Regions from separate parts of the Allobosea sp. LjRoot90 genome, predicted to be linked through region 3. Evidence: predicted binding sites of a transcription regulator. Region 3 holds the regulator's gene; each other region holds the start of a gene.
What was found. The regulator LexA, encoded in region 3, represses DNA repair genes until DNA is damaged. The targets are predictions, from matches to a motif close to TGTTCNNNNTGTGTTCNG.
Positions count from the first base shown of each region.

Region 1 (5,157 bases), 710 kb from region 3:
ATACTGGGCCTCCACATTGAGCCGGATCAGGTTCAGCATCTGCACCGGGCCCGGCCGGTCGTCGGCACGGAAGGCGGCGAAGGTCTCGCGGCTGAAGCTCGTATGGTCGCTCATCCCCGCCTCCCTCAGCCGGCCTTGGCGACCAGCGACCAGTCGCCGGAATAGATCGGCTGGCGCCGCTTCATCCAGGCGTCGAGGCCCTCGCGCAGATCAGCCGTCGGCACGACGCGGGCGAACTGCTCGCTCTCGATCAGCAGCCCCTCGGCGATGCTGGCGTTGATGCCACGCGTCACCGCGGTGAGGATGCTCGCCGCCGCCAGCGGCGAGTGCCGCAGGATGCGCTGCGCCAGCGCATGCGCCGCCGGCAGCAATTCCTCATGCGGCACGACCGCGTTGATCAACCCCAGCTCGAGCGCCCGCTGCGGCGTGAACGGATCGCCGGTCAAGAGCAGCTCCAGCGCGCGCTTGCGGCCGGCGAGCCGCGGCAGGCGCTGCGTCCCGCCGAAGGTCGGCGGCATGCCGAGATTGATCTCGGGCTTGGCGAACATCGCCCGCTCGCTGGCGATGGCGAGCGGCACGGCTTCCGTCACCTCGCAGCCGCCGCCATAGGCGAGCCCGTTCACCGCCGCGATCACCGGCTTGCCGAAGGCCTCCAGGCGCGCCGTCAGTGCCTGGCCGCGACGAACGAAATCGCGCACCGCCTGCTCCGGCCCGGCCGCGACGCTCTGCGAGAACTCGTGGATGTCGCCGCCGGCCGAGAAGGCGCGCTCACCGGCGCCGGTCAGGATCACCGCGCGGACGGACGGGTCGACCTCGATCCGGTCGAGGATTTCGAGCAGGTGGTCGATCAGCCCGTAGTTCAGCGCGTTGAGCTTGTCGGGGCGGTTCAGCGTCAGCGTCGCGATCGCTTCGCTTTGCTGAATCAGGACGGGATCATTCTCGGGCATGGCCTTGGCCTTCTTCCGGTTTCGACCGGTCGAAGCTGCGCCCCAGGCTTGACGATGTATACTACCTGTACGGTATACATGAACCATGATCAAACCTGACAGCCCGACCCGCAAGCGCATCATCGACGCCGCCAGCAAGCTCTTCTATGGCGAGGGCATCCGCGCCGTCAGCGTCGATGCGGTCGCGCAGAAGGCGGGCCTGACCAAGCGCACGCTCTACTACCATTTCGAGAGCAAGGACGAGCTCGTCGCCGCCTATCTCGAGGCGCGCGACCAGCCCAATCTCAAGCTGATGGCCGGCTGGTTCGACAAGGCCGAAGGCGGGCTGCCGCAGAAGATCGAGTCGATCTTCCAGAACCTCGCGCGCTCGGCCCGCCATCCGCGCTGGAAGGGCTGCGGCTTCCTGCGTACCGCGGCCGAGCTCGCCAACCTACCCGGCCACCCCGCCATCAAGATCGGCGCGCGCCACAAGGCCGGCTTCGAGCGCTGGCTTGCCGGCGCCTGTGCCGATCACGGCGCTGCCGCGCCAGACGAACTCGCCCGCCAGGTCGTCCTGCTGATGGACGGCGCCTTCTCGGTCATGCTCGTCCATCGCGATCCCGCCTATGTCGAGGCCGCTGGGCGCGCTGCCGCGACGCTCGCTGCCGGTTCCTGTCGAGGCTAGTTCGTTGATCGCCGCCGGGCCGCCCTCTATTCTGGACCCATGACGCGACGGCCCGCCCTCGCCTACACGCTGCTGCTGCTCGCGCAGACCGTCTGCGCGCTGGTGATCCTCTTTCACATCCACATCGCCTTCCGCGTCCTGATCGAACGAATCGGCCAGCAGCAGACGTTGCCAACCGAGATTCTGGCGCAAATCTGCGTGGCGGCGCTGCTCGGCCAGTGCTGCTACTGGACCCGCCTATATTGGCTGCCGGTGCCGCAAGGCTTCCGCAGCCTGCCTCTCGGGCATCTCCTGGCTTTCGCCGCGCGCCTCGGTGCGATCGTCGGCGGCGCGCTGGCCTCGATCTACTTCCTGCGTCACCTGCCGGAGCTGACGAAACTCGCCGATAGCTTCACCCTGGTCTGGCGTTCCGGCCTGCTCTTGGCGATCGTGTTCGCGCTGTATTGCTACACGCTGGAGCTGGAGCGGCTTGCCGCCGCCTGGCAGGCCGAGCCCGAGGAGTGACCTCCTTCTGCCGGCGCCGAGAACCCAGATTCGTCAGGCGCGCAGGCTGGCGAGCCAGAGCCTGAAGCTCCGCAAGCGTTCTCGCGCCGCCTGCCCGAGCGCAACCGCCCGCCGCCAGGCCGCGCTCGCCTTGATCCGCCCGATCACCGCCTGCCGGATCGCGTCGATCCAGCCCATGATCCGCGCGAACCAGGGGATGGTGAGGAGCTGCGCGCGCCCGGCATGGTAGACGCGCTCGACCAAGAGGAAGCCCGCGAGATGGCCGATCGCCGTCGTGATGATACCTGCCGTGAACGCTCCGCGCGCCAGGAACAGCAGGCCAAGCAGCTTCAGCGGCTCGACGATGGCGAAGGGAATCGCCAGCGCGACCAGCGCGCCATAGGGCGGCAGCCGCCCGATCGCTTCTTCGCACCGCGCCACCAGCCGCAGCGAGGCGAACCAGGCGACAAGCGGTCGATAGAGTGGCCGTACCAATTCGTCGAGCAGGATGACGAGCCCGACAACGAGGTCGAGCGGGATGAGGAGTAGGCGGATCAGGGATTTTCGCATCACGCTTCGCGCCTCGTGGACAGGTCACTTTCGCTCTGTTGGGGCACAACCGGTGCGTGCCGAAACAAGAACAAAAAAAGAACTTGCGAGAGAGAACAAACCATGACCATAGTCATCTCCATGGCGCGGATTGAGATGTGGTCGCGCCCCTGCCATAAGGAGCGCACGTCGTGAATCAGGCGAATCTCAGGCTCGTGGAAGGCTCTTCGATGGACAAGGCCAAGGCGCTCGATGCAGCGCTCTCGCAGATCGAACGCGCCTTCGGCAAGGGCTCGATCATGCGCCTGGGCAAGAACCAGCAGGCGATCGAGATCGAGACGATCTCGACCGGTTCGCTCGGTCTCGATATCGCGCTCGGCGTCGGTGGCCTGCCTCGGGGCCGCGTCATCGAGATCTATGGGCCTGAATCCTCCGGCAAGACCACGCTTGCGCTCCACACCATCGCCGAAGCGCAGAAGAAGGGCGGCGTCTGCGCCTTCGTCGATGCCGAGCATGCGCTCGACCCGGTCTATGCCCGCAAGCTCGGCGTCAATCTCGACGATCTCCTGATCTCCCAGCCTGACACCGGCGAGCAAGCGCTCGAGATCACCGACACGCTGGTCCGCTCCGGCGCGATCGATGTGCTCGTCATCGACTCCGTCGCGGCGCTGACGCCGCGCGCCGAGATCGAAGGCGAGATGGGCGATGTCCAGCCCGGCCTGCAGGCCCGCCTGATGAGCCAGGCGCTGCGCAAGCTGACCGCCTCGATCTCGCGCTCGAACTGCATGGTCATCTTCATCAACCAGATCCGCATGAAGATCGGCGTGATGTACGGTTCGCCCGAGACCACCACCGGCGGCAATGCGTTGAAGTTCTACGCCTCGGTGCGCCTCGACATCCGCCGCGTCTCGACGCTGAAGGAGCGCGACGAGGCGACCGGCAACCAGGTCCGCGTCAAGGTCGTCAAGAACAAGGTCGCGCCGCCGTTCAAGCAGGTCGAGTTCGACATCATGTTCGGCGAGGGCATCTCGAAATCCGGCGAATTGATCGATCTCGGCGTCAAGGCCGGCATGGTCGAGAAGTCGGGCTCCTGGTTCTCCTTCGACAGCCAGCGCCTCGGCCAGGGCCGCGAGAATGCCAAGGCCTTCCTCAAGGCCAACCCGGACGTGGCAGCAAAGATCGAAGCCACCATCCGGCAGAATTCCGGCCTCGTCGCCGAGCGTATCCTCGACAATGCCGATCCGAGCGTCGAGGATCTCGACGAGGGTGAGGCCTGAGCCTTCAAACTAGGGCACGGAATCATTAAATCGACGGGCGGCCTTCGGGCCGCCCGTTTCCGTTTTGCGGTCAGCGGCTTGCCGGCCCTGCATCCTTGCGGGCGCTTTCTGGACAGGCGTCAGCGCGCTGACTAGAACCACTGCGCCGGGCCGGCCGGCCCCACCAGAACAGAGCCAAGATTGCGATGAGCGGCGTCAACGAGATCAGGTCGACCTTCCTCGATTACTTCAAGAAGAACGGCCACGAGGTGGTGCCGTCGAGCCCGCTCGTGCCGCGCAATGACCCGACCTTGATGTTCGCCAATTCCGGCATGGTGCAGTTCAAGAACGTCTTCACCGGCCAGGAGAAACGGCTCTATTCGCGCGCCACCACGGCGCAGAAATGCGTGCGCGCCGGTGGCAAGCACAACGATCTCGACAATGTCGGCTACACCGCCCGCCACCACACCTTCTTCGAGATGCTGGGGAACTTCTCCTTCGGCGACTATTTCAAGGAACAGGCGATCACCCATGCTTGGACCTTGGTCACGCGCGAGTTCGGCCTGCCCAAGGAGAAGCTGACCGTCACGGTCTACTCCGAGGATGATGATGCGCACGCGCTCTGGAAGAAGATCGCCGGCCTGCCGGATTCGCGCATCATCCGCATTTCGACCTCGGACAATTTCTGGCGCATGGGCGACGTCGGCCCCTGCGGTCCGTGTTCCGAAATCTTCTACGACCATGGCGACCATATCCCCGGCGGCCCTCCAGGCTCGCCCGACGAGGATGGCGACCGCTTCATCGAGATCTGGAACCTCGTCTTCATGCAGTATGAAGAGGCTGCGGGCGGCATAAGGACCAATCTGCCCCGCCCCTCGATCGACACCGGCATGGGGCTGGAGCGCGTCGCCGCCGTGCTCCAGGGCACGCATGACAACTATTCGATCGACCTGTTCGCGACGCTGATCCGCACCATCGCCGATCTGACCAACGTCCCCTCCGATGGGCCGATGAGCGCGAGCCACCGCGTCATCGCCGACCATCTGCGCTGCTCCGCCTTCCTGATCGCCGACGGCGTGCTGCCCTCGAACGAGGGCCGCGGCTATGTGCTGCGCCGGATCATGCGCCGCGGCATGCGCCACGCGCAGCTGCTCGGCGCCAAGGATCCGCTGATGCACAAGCTGGTGCCGGCGCTGGTGCGCGAGATGGGCCAGGCTTATCCCGAGCTGATCCGGGCCGAGGCGTTGATCAGCGAGAC
Region 1 is NZ_CAXUTF020000001.1:16,948-22,104, reverse strand. It holds gene ACSQ3M_RS00105 (DUF1330 domain-containing protein) at 1-114, opposite strand, end outside; gene ACSQ3M_RS00100 (crotonase/enoyl-CoA hydratase family protein) at 126-947, opposite strand; gene ACSQ3M_RS00095 (TetR/AcrR family transcriptional regulator) at 1,033-1,611, shown strand; gene ACSQ3M_RS00090 (hypothetical protein) at 1,651-2,115, shown strand; gene ACSQ3M_RS00085 (hypothetical protein) at 2,149-2,667, opposite strand; gene recA (recombinase RecA) at 2,835-3,920, shown strand; gene alaS (alanine--tRNA ligase) at 4,106-5,157, shown strand, end outside.
Region 1: recA (recombinase RecA) is a predicted target of LexA. The motif match lies at 2,731-2,748, and genes of this name have one in related genera.

Region 2 (5,157 bases), on a different contig from region 3:
CACGCTAGGGTTGGTGGCGGCCCTTACTCTGCCGCCTTCAGCTTCACCTCTTTGGCGAATGGCAAGGCCGGCTCATTGGGCCTGGCATCGTCGAATTCGAGCGCGCCGATCCTCTCGGCCCGGCCGGTGACCTTGCCGGCCGAGGTCTTGATCTGGCTGACGTCGTCCTGCGCCTGGCGGAAATGATTGTCGAGCTTGTCGACGCGGTCGCCGAGCCGGCGGACGTCGTCGAGCAATTTGCCGACCTCCGACTGGATCACCTGCGCCTCCTCGCGCATGCGCGCATCGCGCACCAGCGACTGCATCAGCTGGATTGCCAGCGCCAATAGCGAGGGCGAGACGATCATCACCCGCGCCCGGTGCGCCTTCTGGATGACGTCGTCGAAATGCTCGTGCAGATCGGCATAGATCGATTCCGACGGCACGAAGAGCAATGCCATGTCCTGCGTCTCGCCCGGCAGGAAATAGCGCTCGGCAATGTCCTTGACGTGCTGGCCGACATCGCCGCGCACCCGCGCCGAAGCCTGCTTCTTCGCTTCGTCGCCGCGCGCCTCGCGCAGCATGGTGAAGCTCTCCAGCGGGAACTTGGCGTCGATGACAAGGCCGCGCCCATCGCCCGGCAAGGTTACCAGGCAGTCCGGCCGCTTGCCGCTTGAGAGCGTCGGCTGGAACGAAAAGAAGGCGGCGGGTAGCCCATCGCGGATGATCGCTTCCATCCGGCCCTGGCCATAGGCGCCGCGCGCCTGCTTGTTGGAGAGCACGTCCTTCAGCGTCACCACCTCGCCGGTGAGCTCGGTCAGGTTCTTCTGGGCGCTGTCGATGACGGCGAGCCGCTCCTGCAATTTGCCGAGGCTCTCGCTGGTCTGGCGGACATTCTGCTCCAGCCCGGCGCCGACCTGCTGGCGCAGCCCGTCCATCCGGTCGGCCATGATGCGGGCGAGGTCGCCCTGCCGGGTCGAGAGGATCTCGGCCATGGACTGCATGCGGCCGGTGAGCTCGGCTTGCAGCCGGTTCATCTCGGCGACCTTGTCATCCATCTCGCGGGCCCGTTCGGCCGCCATCGCCGCTTCCATTTCGCGCCGACGCGAGCCGCGCCAGGACGTGAACAGCGCCAGCGTCAGCAGGATGAGCGTCAGCCCGGCGAAGCCGAAGGCAGCCTCGGCCCAGCTCACCGGGCGCTCAAGCAGGACGAAAGCGATCTGGTTCATCGTAGAAGCCTACACGATTCGTGTGGCAATTCTAGAACGAAAGCGGAACAGTTTGACCGCTTCCCCACAAGAGCTTATGTCGCCGCAACTCCCGACAATCGTTTCAGAGCGCCCTATGGCTATCCGTCCTCTCGTCATCCTGCCCGACCCGATGCTGCGCAAGGTTTCCGCACCGATCGGCGACATCACGCCGGAGATCCGTAAGCTCGCCGAGGACATGCTGGATACGATGTATGACGCGCCGGGAATCGGCCTGGCCGCGATCCAGATCGGCGAGCCGGTCCGCCTCGTCACCCTCGACGTCTCGAAGAAGGCCGAGGAAGGCGAGCAGCAGGCGCGCGAGCCGGTGGTCTTCATCAATCCGGAGGTGACGTGGAGTTCGAAGGAGCTCAGCTCCTATGAGGAGGGCTGCTTGTCGATCCCCGAATATTACGAGGAGGTCGAGCGGCCGGCGCGGGTCAAGGTCAGCTATCGCGATCTCGACGGCAAGGCGCAGGAGATCGAGGCCGACGGCCTGCTCGCCACCTGCCTGCAGCACGAGATCGACCATCTCAACGGCGTGCTTTTCATCGATTATCTGTCGCGGCTGAAGCGGGAGCGTGTCACCAAGCGCTTCGCCAAGGCAGCGAAACGGGACAGCGCGGCCTGAACGGCAGGTCGGTAGCTATGGACAGCGTCATCGCATGAGCTTGCGCGTCATCTTCATGGGCACGCCGGATTTCGCCGTGCCCACTCTGACCGAGATTATCGGCCAGGGTCATGAGGTCGTTTCCGTCTATACGCGCGCTCCGGCACCGGCCGGGCGCGGCATGGAATTGCGGCCCTCGCCGGTCCAGGTCACGGCCGAGCGCTTCGGCATTCCGGTGTTCTCGCCCAAGACACTGAAGAACGCCGAGGCCGCCGAGATCATGGCCTCGCACGAGGCTGATGTCGCCGTCGTCGTCGCCTATGGTCTGATCCTGCCGAAGGCGATCCTGGAGGTGCCTGAACTCGGCTGCCTCAATCTCCACGCCTCGCTGCTGCCGCGCTGGCGCGGCGCGGCGCCGATCCAGCGCGCCATCATGGCCGGCGATGCCGAGACCGGTGTCTGCGTGATGAGGATGGAGGAGGGGCTCGATACCGGCCCTGTCGCCATGGTCGAGACGCTGGCGATCGATGGCAACGCCACGGCCGGCGAGATGCATGACCGGCTCGCCGGTCTCGGCGCCGATCTGATGGTCCGGGCGCTGCCGGCGCTTGGCCGGGGCGGCCTGCGCTTCACCCCGCAGCCCGAAGAGGGCGTGACCTATGCCAGCAAGATCGGCAATGACGAGGCGAAGCTGAGCTGGAACTGGCCGGCGCAGCAGGTCCACGATGTCGTGCGCGGCCTCTCGCCCTTCCCCGGCGCCTTCATTGAGGTTGACCTCGGCAAGGGGCCGGAGCGGCTGAAGCTGCTGCGCACCGCACGCGCCGGCGGCGCGGCCGAGCCGGGCACGCTGCTCGACGACGAGGGCACCGTCGCCTGCGCGGTCGGGGCGGTGAAGCTGCTTCAGCTCCAGCGCGCGGGGAAAGGGCCGATGAGTGCTCAGGAATTTCTGCGCGGCGCCAGGCTCGGCGCTGGCGCGAAGTTGTAAAGATGCCGCGCTACAAGCTCGTCATCGAATATGACGGCACACCCTTTTCAGGCTGGCAGCGCCAGCTCAACGGGCCGTCGGTGCAGCAGAGCGTCGAGGAGGCGATCGAGGCCTTCTGCGGCCATGCCGTGCGCCTGCATTGCGCGGGGCGGACCGATGCCGGCGTCCATGCCACCCACCAGGTCGCCCATGTCGATCTCGACAAGGACTGGCGCACCGATGTCGTGCGCGACGCCACCAACGCCAGGCTGAAGCGCCTGCCGGTGGCGGTGCTGAGCGCCGAGGCGGTGCCGGACACGTTCGATGCCCGGATCTCGGCGACGCGTCGCTATTACATCTACCGCATCCTCGACCGGCGGGCGCAGCCGGCTCTCGACGCGAACCGCGTCTGGCATGTCCCGGTCAGGCTCGATCACGAGGCGATGGACCGCGCCGCCAAGGCGTTGATCGGCCATCACGACTTCACCACCTTCCGCGCCGCCGAATGCCAGGCCAACGGCCCGATGCGCACGCTCGACCGGTTCGACTGCCGGCGCGAGGGGGCCGAGATCGTGGCCTATGTCCATGCCCGCTCCTTCCTGCACCATCAGGTCCGCTCCATGGTCGGCTGCCTGAAGATGGTCGGCATGGGGCGCTGGCCGGAGAACAAGGTCGGCAAGGTGCTGGCGGCGCGCGACCGCTCGCAATGCGCGGCGCTGGCGCCGCCCAGCGGGCTCTATCTCGCGGGCGTGGATTACTGAATTCGGCTTAGAATCCGGCCAGCCCGAAGGTCTGGATGACGGCATAGTCCGCCAGCAGGCTGGCACAGGCGACCGCTCCAGCGACGCCGCTCTCAGGCCCGAAGGCGGCGCGCGCCACGCAATAGCGCAGCCGCAGCACGATCGTCGCGAAGGCGAGGGTCTGGAAGGCTGCGATGCCCGGATTGGACCAGCCCAGCGCGAAGACTGTCGCCGGCACCGCCATCAGCCCAGCCGACAGGATGGCTGACCAGTTCCAGATGATGATGAAGCCGGTGAAGCGCGGATTGTGGGTGAGGTTCGGCGCGATTCCGACCAGCAGCGCCGGCACGGTGAGCACCGCCAGCATCTCGGCGGTGACGACCGCGGCGAGCAGCCCGGGCGCATCGAAGAGCCCGCCACTGTTCGACAGGCCGGCAAGGGTTCGTTCGGCCGCCAGCACCGGGATCATCGACGGAATGGTCAGGATGAGCGCGAGATAGGAGCGCCAGAAGCCGTCACGGCTCAGGTCGAGATCGGGTAGGGCCCTGGCGTCGGCTGTGAGCAGGCGCCAGGAGGCGATCAGGGAACGCGTCACATCGTCGGCAGCCAGCCTCATGGCTCAACCCTCCTGACGTCACGGCATTAGACTTTCGTCTAACTGTGATCCCTCAGCCGGGTTCCGTCAAGATTGCAGTGGCGTGGCGAAATAGGTCTTCAGCAGCCGGTGCGTGATCCGCTCGAGCGTCTTGAGATCGGCGGTCGCGACCCGTTCGTCGATCTTGTGCATGGTCTGGCCGACGACGCCGTATTCGACCACCGGGCAGTAGTTCTTGATGAAGCGGGCATCGGAGGTCCCGCCGGTCGTCGACAGGGCAGGGCGCTTGCCGGTTTCAGCTTCGACTGCCTCGGCGACCATGGCGACGAATGGCCCGGGCTGGGTCAGGAAGGCGACGGCATTGGTCGGCTCGAAGGCGATCTCGTAGCGCACGGCATTGCCGGCTGCCTCGCGCAGCCGCCGCTCGATCTCGGCGGCCAGCGTCTCCGGCGTCCAGAGGTCGTTGAAGCGGATGTTGAACACGGCCCGGGCTTGCGACGGGATCACGTTCGTCGCGGGATTGCCGACATCGAGCGTCGTTACCTCGAGATTGCTCGGGTCGAAATGCTCGGTGCCGGCGTCGAGCGGGGTCGCGTCCAATGCCGCCAGCAGCCGGACCATGCCGCGGATCGGGTTCTGGGCCAGGTGCGGATAGCCGACATGGCCCTGCACGCCCTGGACGCTGAGCTTGCCGGTCAGCGAGCCGCGCCGGCCGATCTTGATCATGTCGCTCATCGTCGCTGGATTGGTCGGCTCGCCGAGCAGGCAATGGTCGAAGCGCTCGCCGCGCTGATCGGCCCAGGCCAGCAGCTTGACCGTGCCGTTGACGGCCGGTCCCTCCTCGTCGCCGGTGACGAGGAAGGCGATCGAGCCCGGCGCCTCCGGGTTCTCGCGGCGATAGCGGATCGCGGCAGCAACCATGGCGGCGAGTCCGCCCTTCATGTCGCAGGCGCCGCGGCCGTAGAGCACGCCATCGACGATCTCGGCTGCGAAGGGATCACGCGTCCAGGCGGCGAGATCAC
Region 2 is NZ_CAXUTF020000002.1:579,256-584,412, reverse strand. It holds gene ACSQ3M_RS09485 (hypothetical protein) at 1-8, shown strand, start outside; gene ACSQ3M_RS09480 (DNA recombination protein RmuC) at 24-1,208, opposite strand; gene def (peptide deformylase) at 1,324-1,857, shown strand; gene fmt (methionyl-tRNA formyltransferase) at 1,892-2,821, shown strand; gene truA (tRNA pseudouridine(38-40) synthase TruA) at 2,824-3,561, shown strand; gene ACSQ3M_RS09460 (hypothetical protein) at 3,569-4,156, opposite strand; gene dapE (succinyl-diaminopimelate desuccinylase) at 4,223-5,157, opposite strand, start outside.
Region 2: ACSQ3M_RS09480 (DNA recombination protein RmuC) is a predicted target of LexA. The motif match lies at 1,241-1,258, and genes of this name have one in related genera.

Region 3 (5,157 bases):
GATCATCTCTTCGGGAGAGAAGATCTCCTGGTCGCCATGGCTCCAGCCAAGGCGCAGCAGATAGTTGCGCAGCGCGATCGGCAAATATCCCATCGAACGATAGGCATCGATGCCGAGTGCGCCATGGCGCTTCGACAGCTTGGCGCCATCCGCGCCGTGAATCAGCGGGATGTGCGACATGCTCGGCACGGACCAGCCGAGCGCCTGGTAGATCTGCGTCTGGCGCGCGGCATTGGTCAGGTGGTCGTCGCCGCGGATGATGTGAGTGATGCCCATATCGTGATCGTCGACGACGACGGCGAGCATATAGGTCGGGTTGCCGTCGGACCGCAGCAGCACGAGATCGTCGAGATTCTCGTTCTGCCAGACGACACGGCCTTGGACCTCGTCCTCGACCACCGTCTCGCCGGTCTGCTCGGCACGCAGCCGGATCACCGGCTTGACGCCTTCTGGCGCCGTTGCCGGATCGCGGTCGCGCCAGCGCCCGTCATAGCGTAGCGGCTTGCCCTCGGCGCGCGCGCGCTCGCGCATCTCCTCGAGCTCCTGCGGCGTCGCGTAGCAATAGTACGCCTTACCGGTCGCGAGCATCTGCTCGGCGATCTCGCGATGGCGAGCGGCGCGCTGGAACTGGTAGACGGTCTGCCCGTCCCAATCGAGGCCGAGCCAGGCGAGGCCGTCGAGGATCGCGGCGATCGCACCCTCGGTCGAACGTTCGCGGTCGGTGTCCTCGATGCGCAGCAGCATCTTGCCGCCCTGGCGCCGGGCATAGAGCCAGTTGAACAGCGCGGTGCGGGCACCGCCAATGTGCAGGAATCCGGTTGGCGACGGCGCGAAGCGCGTGACGACCGTGTCACTCATGAAGGGGGGCTCCGGCGGAACGGGTAAGCGTGAGGCGAGGGCAGGTTGCTATGCGGGCCTCGGCCGGGGCTGACATCCGGCGCCGCCGCTGTAACATGGCTTGCCAGCCGCCGTTAAGAGCCTCCTGTGGGGACAGGCACACCATTCGCGCGGTGGCGATGGGGGGACGGATGCTCTCCTACGGGCCAGAAGAGCGCCGTAGCAGGGGACGTGTCGGCGTGCTGGCTCTGCCGGCGCGCCTGCGACGCGTCGGTGGCCTGTCATGGCCAACAGCCTTGCCGCTCCCCGAATGGGGTCGTCGGTTTCGCCAAGCCCTCGAAACCGAGGTCGAACGGCGACGTCTCTTCAACTGGCTTCCGGTCTGCATGGGCGCCGGCGTGCTGCTCTACTTCCTGGCCGATCGCGAGCCGGGCCTGGCCGCGCCCCTGGCCGGGCTGGCGCTGTGTGCGCTCGCCGGTTGGCTGACGCGCCGCCGGCGCGCCGTCATGGCGGTCTGCATCGCGGCTGCGGCCGTCTTCGCCGGCTTCGCAGCGGCAGCCTGGCGCACTGCCGGCATCGCCGCACCTGCGCTCGCCCGCAATCATGTCGGCAAGCTCACCGGCTTCGTCGAGGCGCTGGAGCAACGCGACAAGGGCGTACGGATCGTCGTGCAAGTCACGGACCTGCCGGGCATCGAGCTTGGACAGAGGCCGCGACGGGTGCGCGTCACCACGCCGGTGACCACGTTGAAGCCGGGCGACCATATCAGCGCGACGGCGCGCCTGTTGCCGCCGCCGGGACCGGCACGCCCTGGCGGCTACGATTTCGCCCGCGACGCCTTCTTCCAAGGCATCGGCGCCGTCGGCAGCATCGCCGGCAAGATCACGCTCGCGCCGGCGCCGATCGAGATGCCGCGCCGGCTCGCTTTGGCGGTCGCGATCGACCAGGCTCGCAACGCGCTGACCGAGCGCATTGCGACGAGCGGGGGCGGACAGGCGGGGGCGATGGCGGCGGCGCTCGTCACCGGCAAGCGTGGGCTGATCAGCGAAGCAACCAACAACGACCTGCGCGCCGCCGGCATCTACCACATCGTCTCGATCTCCGGCCTGCACATGGTGCTCGCCGCCGGCACGATCTTCTGGCTGGCGCGGGCGCTGCTCGCGCTGTCGCAGACGGCGGCGCTCTACTGGCCGGTGAAGAAGCTTGCGGCGCTCGCAGCCATGCTCGGCGCCACCGGTTATTGCATTTTCTCCGGCGCCGAGGTCGCGACCGTGCGCTCGCTGATCATGACGCTGGTGATGCTGGGGGCGATCCTGGTCGACCGGCCGGCGCTCTCCATGCGCAATCTCGCACTCGCCGCGATCATCGTGCTGTTGCGCGAGCCCGAGGCCGTGCTCGGCCCGAGCTTCCAGATGTCGTTCGGGGCGGTCGCGGCTTTGATCGCCTTTGCCGAACGCTGGCAGGAACGCCCGCCCGACGCCGCAGCCGCATCATGGCCCTGGCCGCTGCGCCCGCTCTGGCTCTCAGCCGTCGGTATCGTGACCACGACCATGGTCGCGACCGCGGCAACGGCGCCCTATGGCGTCTACCATTTCCAGACCTTCAACCCGTTCGGACTGCTCGGCAATGCGCTAGCGCTGCCCTTCGTCTCGCTGATCGTGATGCCGGCCGCCGTCTTCGGCGTGCTCGCCTATCCGTTCGGGCTCGACTGGCCGGCCTGGGCGCTGATGGGCTGGGCTTCCGGTCTCGTGCTGAAGCTGGCTCACTGGGTCGCCGGTATCGACCGCTCGACCGTCGTGCTGCCCGCCTTCGGTTCGCTCGCCCTAATGTGCTTCTCGTTGTCCTTGCTCTGGCTGACGCTGTGGACGACGGCGCTGCGCTTCCTCGCCGCGCTGCCGCTGGTCGGTGGGCTGGCGCTGGCTTCGCATCCGTCGCGACCGGACATCCTGATCGAGCGCGACGGCTCGGGCGTGCTGGTGCGTGGACGAGAAGGGAAGATGGTGCTCGCCGGCAAGCCGAGCCGCTTCGTGCTGACGCAATGGCTGCATGCCGACGGCGATTCGCGTTCGCCCGACGATGCGGCCCTGCGCGAGGGCGCCGCCTGCGATGTCCGTGGCTGCATCATCCGCCTGCCGGATGGCCGCAGCGTCGCCTATACGCGCGACCGCATCGCCCTGGTCGAGGACTGCCAGCGCGCCGATCTCGTGGTGACGTCGCTTTATTGGAGCGCGCCTTGCGCTGCCCGGTTGATCGACCGCAGCGCACTCATCCGCGATGGCGCGACCGCCTATCATGCGGCCCGCGGCGGCTGGCGCGCCTATACGGCCGATGAGGCGGCGCGCCTGCGTCCGTGGACGCGTGCACGGCCGGAAACGCGGCCGGCGCCTGACCCCGCTCCTGCACCGACACCCGCGGCTGCGGAGCCGGCACAGGATGCGGAGATGCTTCAGTAACGTCGCATCAGGTTGACGAGACGGCCCTGGATCTTGACCCGGTCGGGCCCGAGAACGCGCGTCTCATAGGCGGGATTGGCGGCTTCGAGCGCGATCGAGGAGCCGCGCTTGCGCAGCCGCTTCAGCGTCGCTTCCTCGTCGTCGATCAGGGCGACGATGATGTCGCCGGTATTGGCGCTGTCTTGCTTGCGGATCACGACAGTGTCGCCGTCGAGGATGCCGGCCTCGATCATCGAATCGCCGCGAACCTCGAGCGCGTAATGCTCGCCGCTGCCAAGCATGTCGGCGGGCATGGACACGCTATGACTGCGGTCTTGGATCGCCGAGATCGGCGTGCCGGCGGCGATTCGGCCCATGACGGGGATGGAAACGGTGGCGCGCCCGTTCTCCTCGGCGCCTGCGGGGCGCGGCTTCGCCAAGGTGGCTGCCGGCGCTGGCGGGGTCTGGCCGAGTCCACCCTGGACGATAGAGGGGCTGAAGCGGCCGCGCTGCGCCTGCTGACCGCCGATGCCGTCCGGCATCTTGATGACTTCGAGCGCCCGCGCCCGGTTCGGAAGCCGGCGAATGAAGCCGCGTTCCTCAAGCGCCATGATCAGTCGGTGGATGCCGGATTTCGAGCGCAGATCGAGCGCGTCCTTCATTTCGTCGAAGGAGGGCGGTACGCCGGATTCGCGTAGGCGCTCATGGATGAAGCGAAGCAGTTCGAACTGTTTGCGTGTCAGCATGGTCGCGCCGCTCGCCTCTCGGGCTAGAATCGAAACAAAGCACGAACACCATAGCTGTTCGCTTTGTGTTCCGCAAGGCGCGCCTTGTCGTTACGCGAGGCCGTCAGCGCAGCCGGATGATGCGGCAGGGATCGCCCGCCTTGGCGGCCTCGGCGAAGACCGGGCGGATCACCAGCGCCTCGGCGCGCGACAAGTTCGCCAGCATCGATGAATCCTGCTTGGCGAAGGGCCGCACGCGACGCTTGCCATCGACGATTTCGAGGGTGGCGCGCAGATAATCCTGGCGCTCGTCATTGGCAGGTAGATCGATGACAAGGATGGCGGGCTCGCTGCGGTCGCGTTCGGGATCATCGATGCCGAGCAGAGCTTCGACCAGCGGGATGGCAAAGAGATGCCCGCAGACGATCGAGGAAACGGGATTGCCCGGCAGGCCGAGCGCGACCATGGCGTCGAGGCGACCCATCATCATAGGTTTGCCTGGGCGCATCGCGATCTTCCAGAAGCCGAGCTCCATGCCTTGCGCCTTCAGCGCGGCCTGGACGAGATCATGCTCGCCGACCGAGGCGCCGCCGAGCGTGATCAGGACGTCGGCTCCAGCCTCGCGCGCCGCCTCGATCTTGCCAGCGAGATCGGGGTGGTTGTCGCGGGCGATACCGAGGTCGAGCGCCGTGCCGCCGGCCTGCTCGACCAAAGCGGCGAGTGAAAAGCTGTTGGAGGCGACGATCTGGTCGGGGCCGACCGGCTCGCCCGGCAGGACGAGCTCGTCGCCGGTCGCGAGGATCGCGACCAAGGGCTTGCGGCGGACGGCGAGCGTCGGATGGCCCGCTGCCGCGGCGAGGCCAAGTGCAGCGCTGTCGAGCCGGCGGCCAGCTTTCAGCAAGACTTCGCCGGCCCTGAAGTCGAGCCCCGCCAGGCGCACGAACTGGCCGAGATCTGTAGGTTTGACGACCCGGATGACCGGACTGCCGACGTCTTCGGCATGCTCCTGAATGAGGATCGTGTCAGCGCCCTCGGGCAACGGTGCTCCCGTAAAGATCCGCACCGTCTCACCGAGGGAAATTCTCCCAGAGAAGCCGCGGCCAGCAGCGGACTCGCCAATGACGCGAAGCTGTGCGCCCCGCGCCAAGTCTTGGGCGCGCACG
Region 3 is NZ_CAXUTF020000001.1:725,775-730,931, forward strand. It holds gene gltX (glutamate--tRNA ligase) at 1-858, opposite strand, end outside; gene ACSQ3M_RS03500 (ComEC/Rec2 family competence protein) at 1,029-3,290, shown strand; gene lexA (transcriptional repressor LexA) at 3,284-4,015, opposite strand; gene ACSQ3M_RS03510 (molybdopterin molybdotransferase MoeA) at 4,119-5,157, opposite strand, start outside.